4 regions of the Bacillus pacificus genome follow, and region 1 is predicted to be linked to each of the others. Evidence: riboswitches for the same ligand, from Rfam matches in the RefSeq annotation. Region 1 holds a riboswitch; each other region holds the start of a gene.
What was found. Region 1 has a riboswitch for lysine ahead of lysA (diaminopimelate decarboxylase). Riboswitches for the same ligand answer to the same signal wherever they lie in the genome.
Positions count from the first base shown of each region.

Region 2: linked by a shared signal. The riboswitch ahead of LMD38_RS11630 (amino acid permease) and the one ahead of lysA (diaminopimelate decarboxylase) in region 1 are both predicted to bind lysine.
Region 3: linked by a shared signal. The riboswitch ahead of LMD38_RS17580 (aspartate kinase) and the one ahead of lysA (diaminopimelate decarboxylase) in region 1 are both predicted to bind lysine.
Region 4: linked by a shared signal. The riboswitch ahead of LMD38_RS21750 (amino acid permease) and the one ahead of lysA (diaminopimelate decarboxylase) in region 1 are both predicted to bind lysine.

Region 1 is NZ_CP086328.1:3,712,132-3,716,353, reverse strand. It holds gene LMD38_RS19260 (LTA synthase family protein) at 1-1,030, opposite strand, end outside; gene LMD38_RS19255 (DUF3888 domain-containing protein) at 1,231-1,680, shown strand; lysine riboswitch at 1,770-1,951, shown strand; gene lysA (diaminopimelate decarboxylase) at 2,132-3,448, shown strand; SAM riboswitch class I at 3,566-3,674, shown strand; gene LMD38_RS19245 (YezD family protein) at 3,747-3,890, shown strand; gene cysH (phosphoadenylyl-sulfate reductase) at 3,977-4,222, shown strand, end outside.
Region 2 is NZ_CP086328.1:2,234,057-2,238,278, reverse strand. It holds gene LMD38_RS11640 (sulfite exporter TauE/SafE family protein) at 1-510, shown strand, start outside; gene LMD38_RS11635 (GNAT family N-acetyltransferase) at 550-999, opposite strand; lysine riboswitch at 1,321-1,513, shown strand; gene LMD38_RS11630 (amino acid permease) at 1,626-3,092, shown strand; gene LMD38_RS11625 (iron-sulfur cluster biosynthesis family protein) at 3,347-3,652, shown strand; gene LMD38_RS11620 (MerR family transcriptional regulator) at 3,886-4,222, opposite strand, start outside.
Region 3 is NZ_CP086328.1:3,380,213-3,384,434, reverse strand. It holds gene LMD38_RS17585 (VOC family protein) at 106-561, opposite strand; gene LMD38_RS17580 (aspartate kinase) at 915-2,144, opposite strand; lysine riboswitch at 2,344-2,530, opposite strand; gene LMD38_RS17575 (DoxX-like family protein) at 2,721-3,629, shown strand; gene LMD38_RS17570 (DUF4166 domain-containing protein) at 3,633-4,222, shown strand, end outside.
Region 4 is NZ_CP086328.1:4,210,311-4,214,532, forward strand. It holds gene gapN (NADP-dependent glyceraldehyde-3-phosphate dehydrogenase) at 1-776, shown strand, start outside; gene racE (glutamate racemase) at 828-1,655, opposite strand; lysine riboswitch at 1,856-2,039, shown strand; gene LMD38_RS21750 (amino acid permease) at 2,187-3,611, shown strand; gene LMD38_RS21755 (ABC transporter permease) at 3,672-4,222, shown strand, end outside.

The sequences.
Region 1 (4,222 bases):
TATCGTTTGAATGGAAGACAGCAGAAGAATATCCGTATTTCTTTAATTGTTCTGGTGTAGCTGTATATTCATTTGTTGCATGAGTAAAGAATACAGAACCGCGGTCTAACGGATAAAGTGAATTTTCAACGATAAATTCAGCATCAGAAGTTTTACCTTGTCCTGTTTGATGATAGAAGTTATCGAAATAAAAGCTATCTTTAATAAATTCATTTAAAAATGGAGTAATTTCTTTTCCATTTATTTTTTTATTAATAACAAAACTTTGTGTAGATTCCATTGAAATTAAAATAACATTTTTGCCTTTTGCAGCTCCAAATAAGTTTTTATCAACTTGCTTATCTTTTGAGTCTGTATAGTTTTTAATTTCAGAGAACCCGTCCCCACTCGCAAATACACGTTCAGCTGAAGATTTAGATTGAAGTGTAATATCAAATAGATGATATGTGTATAACCCTAAATTTTTCACGACAGTTTGACGGTCAAACGAGCGTGAGAACATTTGTGGTTTATAAATAATGGAAACAACAATTTGTAGTGCTAATAGAGCTGTTACACCGCTAAAGAAAGTTCTCTTTTCAGAGCGAGAAAGCGGCGTTTTGTCGCAAAATGATGGGAATTTACGCGAAAGAAACATTAAGATGATCGCATCTGCGAATAACAGTAATGTTTTATACGTAAAGAGTTCTTTTATACTCGTCCCTAAATCAGCCATATTATTTGTTTGAAATAATACTGGGAACGTAACGAAATCGTTATAAAAACCATAAAACATTGCATTTCCAAATAAAATGAATGATAGTATAAAACTAATTCCAACTATAATGCGATTTCGGTGTTTAGATGCAAATAAAGCAAAACCGAAAAATAAAAGTAACGCAGCTAGTGGATTAATAAAAAGCATAAATTCTTCAAAGAAATTATCAATTTTAATATCAAACGCTAGCTTGTACACAATATATGTTTTTATCCATAATAAAACGACTGCAACGAGTGCGAATCGCAGTTTTGGAAACAGACGTTGTAGCATAATATACTCCTCTCCTAAAAAGCATGACGGTTCTTGTGGGCCTATTTGATTAGCGCCTCATTTTATATATACGAACAGTCCTTTATTATTATGTTTATTATACTATGAGTATCATTATACGAAAATAAAAGAGAGTTGTGGACTTTTTTATAACAATTGAGTAGAAAAAGGGCAGTAGGAGACAATAAAATGGAGTTTCTATGTATGATTATTATCGTGCGCGGAAAGAATCGTGTAACAATACGGAGGTTATAATGCGAAAATTATTATATTTTATAGTATGCAGTAGTGTTATACTTTTTGCTTCACCAAGTGTGTCGGTAGCTCAATATGATGCACCTCTTATGGAAGATGCCCTTTATTCTGTGTTATTCCCGAAAATAAATAAAGCAATCGAAAAACAATATGGGAGCTTGAAGCCTTATCAATGCCCGAAAATTATTAGTTTAAAAAAAGTGTATAGCGGTACATATTTATTTCAAGCAGTTATTGAAGTGACAAAGTATGAACGTGTTGCAGGGAAAATTGCGCCACCATTTGAGAAGGTAACGATTACATTTAATAACGAAGAAGGCGAATGGGAAGTGACAAAGGTTTCAGTAAAGCGCTTACCAAACGATACGAAACTAAACTGTAAAAAAGCAATATAAAAAATTGTTTGACAAATAAAATGGTCCTTTGGTATTGTTAATAGCAACAATTAGATGTTTGAAAATTAAATAGACTTACCTCATCTACTCTCAAAGGTAGAGGCCGCGATAGGAAAGAGTAAGCTATGGGAGATTTAATGGAATCTGTGATCATAGGTTGAAAGGGACTATTGCCGAAATATAAGAATAACCATATTATTCATATATTGGGACTGCATTGAATAAATGTAGTACTGTCATAAGATTTATTTTATGGAGAGCTATTTGGAGATGTTGATGCGGTTTCTTATTTTGAGGAGATAACAACTCGTTTATTTTTTCAATATATATTTTTCCTAATAAGAAACGCGTGTGAACATTGTTCCGCGCGTTTTTTGTCTATCTAAAAGCGTGCTGCAATGAATAGAAGATTGGGGTTATGAGTTTTAGAGGAAATAAGGGAGGAATTCAAATGTATTTACACGGCACAAGCCGAATCAATGGGCAAGGACACTTAGAAATTGGAGGGTGCGACACGACGCAGCTAGCAAAACAATACGGAACACCACTTTATGTATACGATGAAGAGTCAATTCGAGGAAAGTGCCGCGCGTTTCATCGTGCTTTTAAAGAAAGTGGGTTCTCTTATCAAGTAGCATATGCAAGCAAGGCGTTCTTGTGCATGGAGATGTGCCGAGTAGCTCGTGAAGAGAATATGTCATTAGATGTTGTTTCTGGAGGAGAATTATATACTGCACTACAAGCAGGATTTCCGGCATCGCGCATTCATTTTCATGGTAATAATAAAACAGATGAAGAAATTGTGATGGCTCTTCAGGCGAATATTGGTTGTTTTGTCGTAGATAACTTCTTAGAATTAGAAATTTTGCATGATTTAGCAGTGCAACATGGGAAATTTGTGAACATATTAATTCGTGTAACGCCCGGAGTAGAGGCGCACACACATGAATATATTACAACAGGTCAAGATGATTCAAAATTTGGGTTTGGCGTGTCAAATGGTCAAGCGATGCAAGCAATTGAGCTTGCTTTACAAAAATCAAATTATAACGTGTTAGGAATTCATTCACATATCGGATCACAAATATTTGAAACGGCTGGCTTTGTGCGAGCGATTGAAGTTCTTCGTCAATTTTTAGAAGCAGTGAGAGAGCGAACAAACTATGTAGTAAAAGTGCTAAATGTAGGGGGAGGATTCGGAATACGCTACACAGAGTCCGATGCACCATTAACTCTTGAGACGTATGTGCGAGCTGTAACAAGTGCAGTGAGAGAACAATTTACAGTATGTAATTATCCATTGCCAGAAATATGGGTTGAGCCAGGTCGTAGCATTGTAGGGGATGCTGGAACGACACTTTATACAGTCGGATCTGTGAAAGACATTCCTGGTATTCGGAAATATGTATCAGTGGATGGTGGGATGACTGATAACTTAAGACCTGCTTTATATAACGCTCGTTATGAAGCGATGTTAGCGAATCGAGGGAATGATGAGAACGAGGAAGTTGTTTCGATTGCAGGGAAATGCTGCGAGAGTGGAGATATGTTAATTTGGGATATTAATCTACCGAAAGTTGCTTCTGCGGATTTACTAGCAATTTCTTGTACTGGGGCATACGGGTACTCGATGGCGAATAATTATAATCGGATTCGTAGACCAGCTGTCGTCTTCGCGAAAGGTGGTACATCACAAATTGTTGTAGAGCGCGAAACATATGAAAATATTATTGGGAACGATCGCATACGTATTAAAGAACTTGTTTAAATGAGGAAAAAGGAGTTGTTCGGATGGGCAATTCCTTTTTTATAAAATAAAATAATTAAAATATATCGGAAAACTAGGATTGAAAAAAATCAGAATTGTGATAAAATACAAATACAAAGCTTATCAAGAGAAGCGGAGGGAACTGGCCCGGCGAAGCTCGGCAACCTGCTTATAGAAAGCAAGGTGCTAAATCCAGCAAAATGGAATCCATTTTGAAAGATAAGGTAAAATATATTACCGAACAGTCTTTTCGAAATGGGAAAGATTTTTTTTATGAATAAAAAGGGGGGCTGTTCGCGTGAGCGTACGGGAACATTTTGAGGAAGTATCTGAGAAAATTGAAGCGATGCTTGCTGATATGAAATATGGTTCAATTACAATTGTTGTGCAAGATGGAAAAGTCATTCAATTAGAGAAAAGTGAAAAAGTACGTTTAAAGTAAAAAGCGCTGACTAGAAAAACTAGAGGCGGTTTTAACCTATTTCATTAGGTTAAAACCGTCTTTTTGCTTTTACAGGGGGAAAAAACATGTTGACGTATGAAACGTGGGAAGAAAATGATGTTTCATTTTCAGAAGAAGATGAAACGAAAGGCGCGTTATCTGTATTAAGTTGGGCTTATAAAGAATATAAAAGTGAAATTGTATACGCATGTAGCTTCGGAGTGGAAGGGATGGTACTGCTGCATCTTATTAACCAAGTAAATCCATCTGCTAAAGTTGTATTTTTAGATACTAACGTACATTTTCAAGAAACATATGAATTAATTCAAAAA
Region 2 (4,222 bases), 1.5 Mb from region 1:
TCGGCTAAACAACTTGTTCCACTTGGCTTATTTGCTGGATTCGTTGATTCAACTGGTGGTGGTGGCTGGGGGCCGATTACGACACCTGTACTTTTAGCAAGAGGAAATGAAGCTAGAAAAGTTATCGGATCTGTAGATACGAGTGAGTTTCCTGTCTCACTCGCTGCAACAATTGGTTTCTTCATCTCACTCGGCTGGGAACAAGTAAGTTGGGTTTGGGTATTTTCGTTAATGCTTGGCGGTATTGTCGCAGCTCCAATCGCTGCATGGTTAGTGCGCATCGTTCCTTCTCATTTACTTGGCGTATTAGTTGGTGGCCTTATTATCTTTACAAACATTCGTACACTACTTACTACATTTAAAGTGGATCCAACTATTATTTCACTTTCTTACGTGGCAATTGGTCTTGTCGTTATTATTTCTATTTTCATTGCTGTTCGCAATCATTCCAATCGTTCTAACACACCGACAACTGGATATCCGAATGATCAAAAACAAATGCTTCCATAACAATAAAAATACCGCCCGATATACTTCGAGCGGTATTTTTTATTTTTCTATTTTCCAATTCATCATTGTTTCTGTAGTACCTATTCTCTTCATATGTAATTTCTCTAATACACGAATGGAGCTTTCGTTTTCCAGAAGTGTCTCCGCAATAATCATTTCTACCTCTCCAGTTTGAAAAGCCCAATTTATTAGTTCTCTTACAGCTTCTGTCGCATACCCTTTATTCCAATATTTCTCAATAAAACCGTAACCAACTTCTACTGTATGTTCCTCATTTGGTTTCCCTTTAAACCCTATATCGCCTAGAACGATGTCATCTTCTTTTCGAATGACATACCAGGCGCCCCAAGGTAATAAATCCTTATCCTGTTTTACACTTTCTACATGCCCTACAATATGCGGACCACTATTATATCCTTGCTCGTTAGCAACGTGTATACTCTCCTCTGTACAAGGCACTATATAGAGCCTTTCTGTTTCTAATTTCATTTTGATTTCCCCTTTTCACTTAAACGTTACTCTAATTATAACAAAAAATATGACTTTATTATAAATGTCGAATTATATTTTCTGAATTTTCTTTTAATTTTTGAAGGGTTTTTCAATATTTTTTGCGAAACATTTGTATAACAATTTTTTCTTTGCTTATTGTTACATAATAGTAGGTTCGGGTGGAGTTTTGCAAGCGTTTCCTATACAATAACCGATATTTTTTGACTTTTCCTAACAAAATATCTTGCAATATATTCAGAAACTCATTACAATTGCCATATATTAAAAATCTTAGCAATATATAAATCCTCATCAATCCGATGAGGTAGAGGTTGCGACTTTTAATAGTAAAACGGACGAGACACAGAGAATGTCTTAGACTCCGTTTGAAAGGAAAAGTTGCCGAAGTTTATATTTCTTCTCTGGAAATATGAGCTGGGGCTGTCTCCGAAAGGAACAGAACTGTCACGTTTACAAAATTACCGTGTAAACGTGGGGTGCTATCTTAACGGAAGGGTATGATGGGGTGGTTATTTGTGAAACGTTCCGCCAAATTCCTTTGGCGGTTTTTTGTATTTTTCTTCCCCGCTCCTTCCTATCTTACAAGAAAAGGAGTGTTGAACATGAATAGCGCAACGAATCAAGCTACCTCTAAAACAGAAACTACAAAAGGAAAAGGTGAATTAAGACGCGGTCTAAAATCAAGGCACCTTACGATGATTTCTCTCGGCGGTACAATTGGTACCGGACTATTTCTTGCCAGCGGTGGTGTCATCCATTCAGCTGGGCCTGGTGGCGCATTAATTGCATACGCCGCAATTGGAATTATGGTTTACTTTTTAATGACAAGCTTAGCTGAACTAGCAGCTTACATGCCTGTTACTGGATCTTTTAGCACGTACGCAACAAAATTTGTTGATCCATCACTTGGCTTTGCACTTGGATGGAACTATTGGTATAACTGGGCAATTACTATCGCTGCTGAACTAGCGGCTGTAACATTAATTATGAAATTTTGGTTCCCAAATACCCCTTCTCTTATTTGGAGCGGATTATGTTTAGCTATTATTTTCCTTTTAAACTACTTATCTGTTAAAGGATTTGGTGAATCTGAATATTGGTTCGCACTTATTAAAGTCGTTACTATTATTATCTTTTTAATTGTCGGTTTCATGATGATTTTCGGAATTATGGGCGGCGAAACTGTTGGCTTCAAAAACTTCACTGTTGCAGATGCACCATTTAACGGTGGTATCATGGCAATTATTGGTGTATTTATGGCAGCTGGTTTCTCATTCCAAGGAACAGAATTATTAGGTGTAGCTGCTGGTGAAACTTCTGATCCAGAACGCAATATTCCGAAAGCAATTCGTTCGATCTTTTGGCGTATTCTCTTATTCTATATCCTTGCGATTCTCGTTATCGGTTTATTAATTCCTTATACAACTGAAAGCCTTGCTGCAAGTGATGTAACAGTAAGTCCATTTACACTTATTTTTGAAAAAGCGGGCGTTGCCTTCGCTGCTTCTGTTATGAATGCTGTTATTTTAACAGCAGTACTATCTGCTGGTAACTCTGGTATGTATGCATCAACTCGTATGCTTTGGGATTTAGCTCGCCAAGGGAAAGCACCAAAGTTTCTTAGTAAATTAGATAGCCGCGGCGTACCTGTTAACGCATTAATCGTAACAACAATTGTCGGTAGTATCGCTTTCATTGCTTCTTTATTCGGTGATGGTGTTGTATACATTTGGTTATTAAACGCATCTGGAATGTCTGGCTTTATCGCATGGGTCGGCATTGCAATTAGTCATTACCGTTTCCGTAAAGCATATATCGCACAAGGAAAAGATTTAAAAGACTTACCTTATAGAGCAAAATGGTTCCCATTCGGTCCACTCTTCGCATTTACGCTTTGTATTATCGTAATTTTAGGACAAAACTACGGCGCATTTATGGGCGAATCAATCGATTGGAACGGCGTACTCGTTTCTTACATCGGTTTACCACTCTTCTTAGTACTATGGTTAGGATATAAATTTACGAAAAAAACGAAAGTGATTCCGCTTGATAAATGTGAACTGAAATAAAGTGAAACTTTAATCCGTGGGGGTTTTCTTCATCCCCCACGGATTATTAGTTGAACCAATCGGACTTTTATGGGCAGTTGATCCCCCACCTAATTTCTTTTCTTTCGCTGCATTTTGAGGTGGGGGTCTTACTGCCCATTAAAGTCGGATAAAGTGAAACGAGCAAACAAATTTGTTTGCTCGTTTTTTATTTACTTCCCTATTTCTTCTGTTTTTGCAATAATAAAGGAAATATAAATAAAGGTTGGGATATCATGAACATTCGCATTACTGATGAAGCAAAAGCAGCTATACATAGATTAGAACGGGAAGACAAAAAGATCATTCGCATTAGAGGGACAATGACAAACTCTTGTAGTATATTCGTTGATGTCGATTTAATTTGGGATACATATGTTGCAGATGATGTTGTATATGAAGATGCTGACTTTATTGTACAAATGGATTCATTCACGAAAGACTACACTGGTGATACGGTGAAGCTTGATTATAAAACAACAGGTTTTAGTATTACGACTCCGAGTGAGACGTTAGTTTATGGGTTGTCGATTAAAAAATAAAGATTGTTTTTATTTGACCGCCGGGGTAAAAAAACGAGTTGAGAACGGTAATAAAAAATGATACTTTACCAAAGGATTTTTGTTTTTGAGTATTTTAAACAAAACCGCTTATGCTTCAAAAATGAAGTATAAGCGGTTCTTTCTTTTGAATGAACCAATAATAAACGCAATTCTACCCTTATTCAATGAAAGGTCTACAGCATTATTTCGATGAAGCTAAACATTCATAAAATCTATCCCTCTTCCATTTCTACTTGCTTCATATAATATTCCATCGCTTCATTAAGCCATTTTTGTTCATCTTCTGCGAAAGGCGAAGGTATCATATTTTCAAGTTCTTGCATATCCAGTTCTCCCACACTAGTATTAGCTAACTTTTGTATCAAATCTTCACTAAGAAATGAAAAAGACTCTTCTATATATTCCTTTACCATCTCTTGTACTTTCAAGTCCTCGACTGGTTTACCATATAATTGTTTAACCTTTTTAGACAATTGAATAAACGTTTTATCCAAAGCAATTTTATCTTCTTCTCGTTTCTTTGATAATTCTTCCACGATATCCGTTAAC
Region 3 (4,222 bases), 330 kb from region 1:
TATGTGTAAAATGAAAATATATTTTTAAAAACTCAAACAAGCATAACCACGTTCTGGAGTGAGGACGTGGTTAAAAATATAGTAGTTTCCTTTATAATACATCACTTACTTGTTACCGAGTTCTTCCGCTAAACCGATTAAAATCCCTTCGGTTCCACGAATGTAGCAGAGACGGTAAGAGTTCTCGTATTGAACTACTTCACCAACGAGTTGAGCACCATGCTTAGTAGTAAGCCTAGATACCATTTCATCAATGTCTTCAACGGTGAACATGACGCGCAAATAACCGAGGGCATTGACAGGAGCTGTCCGGTGATCTCCTATAGCGGGCGGGGTAAGAAATCGCGAAAGTTCAATTCGGCTATGGCCATCTGGAGTCACCATCATAGCAATCTCTACGCACTGCGAACCGAGTCCGGTTACGCGACCAGCCCATTCCCCCTCTACAGTGGCGCGCCCTTCGAGTTTTAACCCAATCTCCTCGAAGAAAGAGATTGCATGATCAAGGGATTCTACAACGATGCTAACATTGTCCATTCTGAGTAATTTATTTTTTGACATTGTCTTTATCTCCTTATATGTAAAAGTGTATTATCTAATCATCATCTTCATTATACTATTAAAAAGTTACAAATTCCTTTCAAACAAAAACACCTTGTCACAGTTTAGGGAAATGTGACAAGGTGTTTTTAAGTATGTCATATAGTATCTTGTTAACAAACAATACCGAGACTTCCTTGCAAAAATATTTCTATCCTGTACGGCATTAAATGATCCGATTGTTGTATAGAATTAATTGTATTTTTTTAATGACACATAAATTTCTTGTCACTCTATATAATGCAAACAGCTTTCTATTTTTAATAGGAAGGAAATAGATTCATATAATTTGTTTTAAGTAGTACCGCTGGAAATTAACTCATTTGTACTAAAGGCACAATTTTCGCCATAAATGATTGATGCAGTGCCTCAACACCTGTCACTAAATGAAGGCGGTCAATAACGACAGACACTTTAATTTCTGATGTACTTACCATTTTAATATGAATATCTTCTTCTTTTAAAGTAGTGAACATATTCGCAGCAACACCTGGATTAGAGACCATACCAGATCCTACAATTGATACTTTTGCTAAATGATTTTCATATTCTACTGCTTCATAGTGAAGTGCCTCTTGATTTTGTTCCAATACTTCTAATGTTTCTCTTAAATCATTAGAATGGATGGAGAAGGAGAGATGAACAGTTCCTTCATTAGTAATACTTTGAATGATGATATCTACATTAATATGTGCCGCTGCTAATGTAGAGAAAACAGTTGAAAGTGAACCTTGTTCTAATCCTTTCACTGTGATGCGTGTAATATTATCTTCAAATGCAATACCTTTAACGATTGATTGTTGTTCCATGTTACATTCTCCTTTTACAATTGTTCCGTTTTCTTGTTCCATACTTGAGCGAACTTCTAAAATGACATTATGATTTTTAGCAAACTCAACAGCACGCGGGTGTAATACACCAGCACCGAGGTTTGCAAGTTCTAACATTTCGTCATAAGAAATTTCATCTAATTTATAAGCATCTTTTACAACTCGTGGATCCGTCGTATATACGCCAGTCACATCTGTGTAAATATCACATTTTTTTGCGTTTAGTGCAGCAGCTAATGCGACAGCAGTTGTATCAGAACCACCTCGTCCAAGCGTTGTAATTTCAAGATCTTCACTGACTCCTTGGAAACCAGCTACAATAACAATCGTGCCTTTAGTAAGATAAGACTGAATTCGATCCGTATTAATTTCAGTAATCCGTGCACTACTATGTACAGATTCTGTCGTAATACCAGCTTGCCATCCTGTTAATGAAATCGCGTTATACCCTTTTGCTTGCAGTGCCATCGTTAATAATGAAATAGTTACTTGCTCTCCTGTCGATAGAAGCATATCCATTTCACGTTTACTTGGATTTTCTGTAATTGCGTTAGCAAGTGCTACAAGTTCATCAGTACTTTTTCCCATTGCTGAAACGACAGAGACGATACTATGTCCTCGCTCATATTCTTCAATAATTAAATTTGCTACATGTTGAATACGCTCAACACTTCCGACAGAAGTGCCACCAAATTTTTGTACAATCGTTTCCATTACGAATTCCTTCTTTCATCCATTTTTAAGAATAGATTAGGACATATATAAATCCCAATATTCCTGTAGTTACCAGAGAAAAACAAAAAACACCATCTCAAATAAGTGAGGATGGTGCTGTTACAGGAAAAGGGAAACAGAAAACGGAGCTAATAAAAAAACCGCCAAAAAAGGAATACCATGAAAATGATATCTCTTTTTTGTAGATAGCTCTTCATACATACGCGTCTGTACATATGACAGTTCTGTTTCTATTCGAAAACAGCCCCAATCGATACATACAGAGAAATATATCGATTTCGGCAATACTTCCTTTCATCTAATTTCATAGACCTCTCTGTGTCTCCATTAGAATACTCATAAGTATCGCAACCTCTATCTCACGTTTTAGGCGAGAGTGTTTGATTTATGAAGTTGTTGGTAACATTTGTTTTATAATAATTTAAATTTTTTGAGGAATCAAGTGTTTTATATATATTTTAAAAATTCTATTTTTTACAAGGGAGTTTGTGAAAAATGTAGCAAAATAAATGTATTACATGTACATTAAAATTATAGTTCATTGGAGGTGGAAGAATGAAGAGGAAAAAGCCTATTTATGTTTCAGCAGAAATGAACACAACGATGGAGAAATTATGGGAATATACGCAAGAACCACATATACATACAGAATGGGATGCCCGCTTTACTGAAATTTCATATTTAGAGAAAAAAGAAGGAGAACCACAGAAATTTCTATATAAAACAAAAATCGGATTTGGACTTGAAATAGCTGGGGAAGGGGAATCGATAGGTGAAATAAGAAAAGAAACGGGTGAAAGAATTTCTTCTTTAAAGTTTTGGACGGATAATACATTATCTCTTATTCAAATAGGGCGTGGTTATTGGAAGTATACACCGTGTAAAGAACACATTCATTTTGAGACACAATATGATTATGATACGAGGTTTGGTCGTATAGGGAATGTAATAGATTTCTATATGTTTCGGCCGTTATTAGGCTGGGCGACTGCTTGGAGTTTTGATGTTTTAAAATTATGGTTAGAAAAGGGACTTCATCCTAGATTGCTCATTAGAAGAACAGTGACGTATTGGCTCGTATGTTTTTTATTTGCTTTCGTATGGATGTATCAAGGAATAGTACCGAAACTAGTGTTTACTCATTCAGAAGAAGTAAAAATGCTATCGGTGATGGTTGGTTCAACTGAACATAGTGTTTTTATACTTAAAATAATTGGATTACTAGAAATTATTTTTGGTGTCCTATGGCTGTTACCATTTCCAAAACGAAAAGTATTTGTCGTACATATTTTTATGTTAATAGCCTTAACGATAGCAGCAGGATTTACGAATATCGTAAGCTTTACAGAACCGTTTAATCCAATTACGTTAAATCTACTTCTAATTGGATTATCGATTGTCGGTTATATAAATAGTACGAATTTGCCAAGTGCAAAAAATTGCAAGAGGAAGAGAAAGGGGTAATGTATGGCTAATATGTATGAAAGGTTATTAGGGGATTCTTATAAAAAACTTCATCCGAAATTACAGAAACGTTATGAGATTACAGAAGAAAATAGCTTTATTGGAGAAGGGAAGATGGATGAAATTTACGGTGGTTCTTTTTTCGTAAAATTCATATTAAAAATTGCATCGAAGTTTCGAATGTTTTTCTCTGAGAGAGGTAAGGGAGTGCCATTTACAATACATAATACCGCTGAGCGTGATGAACATGGACATGAACTTGTGCGGTGGAATCGTACTTTTTATTTTCATAATAAGAAAAGGTATTTTAATGCGGTAATGAAACTTGATGCAAATGAAATTGTAGATTATTTTGGTGAACCACATTTACTCGTCTCTACATTGAATTTTCATATTGATGAGTTAGGGGCAATGCATATTTCTTCAAAGAAACAATGGTTTTACATGTTTGGAAGAAAAGTTCCACTACCTAGATTCTTATACGGTGAGGCCGACATTGTAGAAAGTTATGATGAAACACAACAATGCTTTCGAATTCATGTTCAAGTACGCAATCCGTTAATTGGTTCATTATTTTCATATAAGGGAACGTT
Region 4 (4,222 bases), 500 kb from region 1:
TAGAACACGAAGGCATCAATATGGTATCGTTCACAGGTGGTACAAACACAGGTAAACATTTAGCGAAAAAAGCTGCAATGATTCCACTTGTATTAGAACTTGGTGGTAAAGACCCTGGTATCGTTCGTGAAGATGCTGACTTACAAGATGCTGCAAACCATATCGTAAGCGGTGCATTCTCTTACTCTGGTCAACGTTGTACAGCTATTAAGCGTGTACTTGTACACGAAAACGTAGCGGACGAGCTTGTTAGCTTATTACAAGAGCAAGTAGCTAAACTATCAGTTGGATCTCCAGAACAAGACAGCACAATCGTTCCATTAATCGACGATAAGTCTGCTGACTTCGTTCAAGGTTTAGTTGACGACGCTGTAGAAAAGGGTGCAACGATCGTTATCGGTAACAAACGTGAGCGTAACTTAATTTACCCAACATTAATCGACCACGTAACAGAAGACATGAAAGTTGCTTGGGAAGAGCCATTCGGCCCAATCCTTCCAATCATCCGTGTTTCTTCAGATGAACAAGCAATTGAAATTGCTAACAAATCAGAGTTCGGTCTGCAAGCAAGTGTCTTCACTAAAGACATTAACAAAGCATTTGCAATTGCTAACAAAATCGAAACTGGTTCTGTTCAAATTAACGGACGCACAGAGCGCGGCCCTGACCACTTCCCATTCATCGGTGTAAAAGGTTCAGGTATGGGCGCACAAGGTATTCGTAAGAGCCTTGAGTCTATGACACGTGAAAAAGTAACTGTATTAAACTTAGTTTAATCTTATATGTAGAAGCTGATCTTAAATTAGATCAGCTTCTTTTTATACAGTTTAGTTCACGAGTTGTTTTTCCATAGGTAAATTCACACATTTTACAGAAATTTGATATCCTAGCCATCTCTCCGCAATATGTTCAAATGATGAAACAGAGCCTGTTGTAAAAAATCGATGCTCCGGATTCAAATTGTCAGACAGAATTCCTTTGTGCTGCAAAATTGTGCTTAACTCTATTGCTGTTTCTTCTGCAGAACTAATAATCGTTACATTCTCTCCTAGTTCCTTTTTAATATAGGACTCTAAAAGTGGATAATGCGTACATCCGAGAATTAGCGTATCTATATCTTCTTTCGTTAATGGCAGTAAAGCTTGTTTCACTTGCTCGGTTACATATGCTGTATCTTCTAATTGATTTTCTACAACTGTAGCTAAAGTCGGGCACGCATGACTATGCACTTTCAAATATGTATCAAGCTCATGCAATGCTTTTTCGTACATATTAGATTTTATCGTACCTACAGTTCCAATTACCCCGATTTTCCCTTTCTTCGTCACTTTAATTGCCGCTCTTGCTCCTGGATGTATAACGCCAATAACTGGAATAGAAAGTGCTTCTTGTAGCGCAGTCAATGCAGCAGCTGCAGCAGTATTACATGCTACAACTAGAGCTTTTAACGGAAACTGTTTGAGGAACTCAACCATTTCAAATACGAAAGATTGTACCTCTTCTACACTTCTTGGCCCATACGGACAACGCTCATTATCACCAATATAATAAATGCTCTCTTTAGGCAATTGTCTTATAATTTCGCTCGCAACTGTTAATCCCCCAACTCCCGAATCTAACACACCTATTACTGAATGTTTATGACATACAGACATATACTTCATCCCCTTTTCAATCATCTAGCGCCAATAACATTTATTATATTATGAAAATTCAATATCGCATAATAATCCCTCTTACTTTTAATAACAAACTCTTCTCTATAATCTGATTATTACTATATCCATTGACGTATAAAAATTCATTTGTTACTCTTAAATACGTTAAATTAATATTTAAATCCTCATTCGTATCTCGGTGAGGTAGAGGTTGCAGTCATTAAGAGTATCATTTCAGGAGATGTAGTGGCATTGATGAACGAATGAGAAAGGAATGATTGCCGAAGTAAGCCCGTGTCCACCATGCACGCTTGCTGGGTCTGCTATTTAATAAGTGCAGAACTGTCACAAACGTTTCGTTTGTGGAGAGCTATCGAGAGGTATGTCGTGGGTTTCTTATAAGATAGAAAGCATGTAACGGCAAATTACGTGCTTTTTTTGTTTTGTTTGGGACTTCTCTTCCTGACTCAGGAAGACATACATATCTCCTCGCTTGACTTGGTTATACTAACTTTGGAGGTATTTTCTATGCAACAAAAAAAATGGGGCTTTTGGGTACTAACAGCTTTCGTTGTCGGTAACATGGTTGGCGCTGGTATTTTCATGGTGCCAAGTACGTTGGCACAAACAGCAAGCCCTCTCGGTGTCACTTTAGCTTGGTTAACAACAGGGTTTGGTGTTTTAATGCTAGCTCTTGTTTTCGGTAATTTAGCAATTCGTCGTCCTGATTTAACGACAGGACCACAAAGTCATGCATATGCTTTATTCTCAACACCAAAAAAGAAAAAAATGGCTGGTTTCAGTATGGTATGGGGATATTGGGTTGCAAACTGGGCAAGTAACGTTGCCATCATTACATCATTTGCGGGATATTTATCTCTCTTCTTCCCGATTATGAAAGATACACGACTACTATTTTCAATCGGTTCTTTTAATGTAGAAGTCGGAAAACTAATTACATTTACGATTTGTTCCATCTTACTTTGGGGAACTCATATTATATTAACAAACGGTGTAAGCGGAGCTGGAAAGCTAAACTTCTTAGCAACAACAACGAAAGTAACTGGATTCCTATTATTCATCGTCGTTACGTTATTTGCATTCGAAGCTTCTAAGTTTGGACAATGGTACACACCGATGATCGATAAATCAGGTGTATCACATGGCCTTCTTTCACAAGTAAACTTAGCTGCTCTTACGACGCTTTGGGCATTTATCGGAATTGAATCAGCGGTTCTTTTATCAAACCGTGCCGTTTCTCCAAAAACGGTAAAACGCGCAACAGTTGCGGGATTACTTATTACAGTTGCGATTTACTTAGGAATTACAATTTTAACAATGGGTGTACTTCACATTGATAAATTACAAACTTCTGAACGTCCTTTAGCAGACGCACTAAACGCTGCAATGGGTCATGGCGGAGGGAAACTGATGGCATTACTTGCTCTTACTTCCCTATTCGGTTCCATCTTAGGCTGGATTTTATTAAGCTCAGAAGTACCGTATCAAGCAGCAAAAGAAGGTTTCTTCCCTTCCTTCTTCACAAAAACAAACAAAAAAGGAAGTCCAATTTATTCATTACGATTAACAAACATTATGTCGCAAGTGTTCTTATTCTCAACATTATCAGGAACAATTGCGGAAGCTTATACATTCGTTATTACCGTATCAACACTGGCCTACCTCATTCCATATCTCGTTTCACCAATCTTCCAGTTAAAACTAGTCGCAACTGGTGAAACGTATAAAAATGAAACGCGGGCAAGAATTACAGATGGCATAGTCGCAGTGATTGCACTTTGCTACGCACTATGGGTTATTAAAACCGGTGCAGCCGATATAAAAACATTCCTTCTCGGAATTGGTTTATTCGTAATCGGTTTTGCCTTCTATCCATTAATGAATCGTGATCAGAAAAAAAATAACGAAAAGAAAAACGGGCAAGTTGCATAACGCAATTTGCTCGTTTTTTCTTTTGTAAAACATATATAATAGAACAAAGAGGTGAAAAACATGTCAATTGAATCACTATGGAGCAGCCGCTTCCAACAACATATGCAAAATATCATTACATACTTTGCACGTATGATTAACGGTTTACTATATAGCTTTATCTTTATTTCATGCGTTGGTGCATACTACTATGCTCAGTTTCTAAAAGCATCTCCTTCTAAAGGAATATCTTTACTACTCATCACGATTGTACTTACATTCATTATAACGAGATGCCCGATCCGTACATTTATTCAAAAACCTGATGCTGTCTATTTACTAGCACTAGAAGAGAAATTAACATCTTATTTCAAAAAATCTCTTCTATATAATTACATCATTCAGCTTTTCCCATTATTATTTACATTCCTTATTCTCGTTCCACTTGCACTGCAATCATTACAAGTAACTGTACCTTTCTTATGTACAATCTTTATCGTTTTAATGATTACGAAAGCTTGGAACATGTACATACATTGGATGTGGCGTGATAGTCATGAAAACGGCATATGGTTCATTATTCGTATTACTTGTAACGCACTCATCATTTACATGCTGTTTTACTCAGCAAA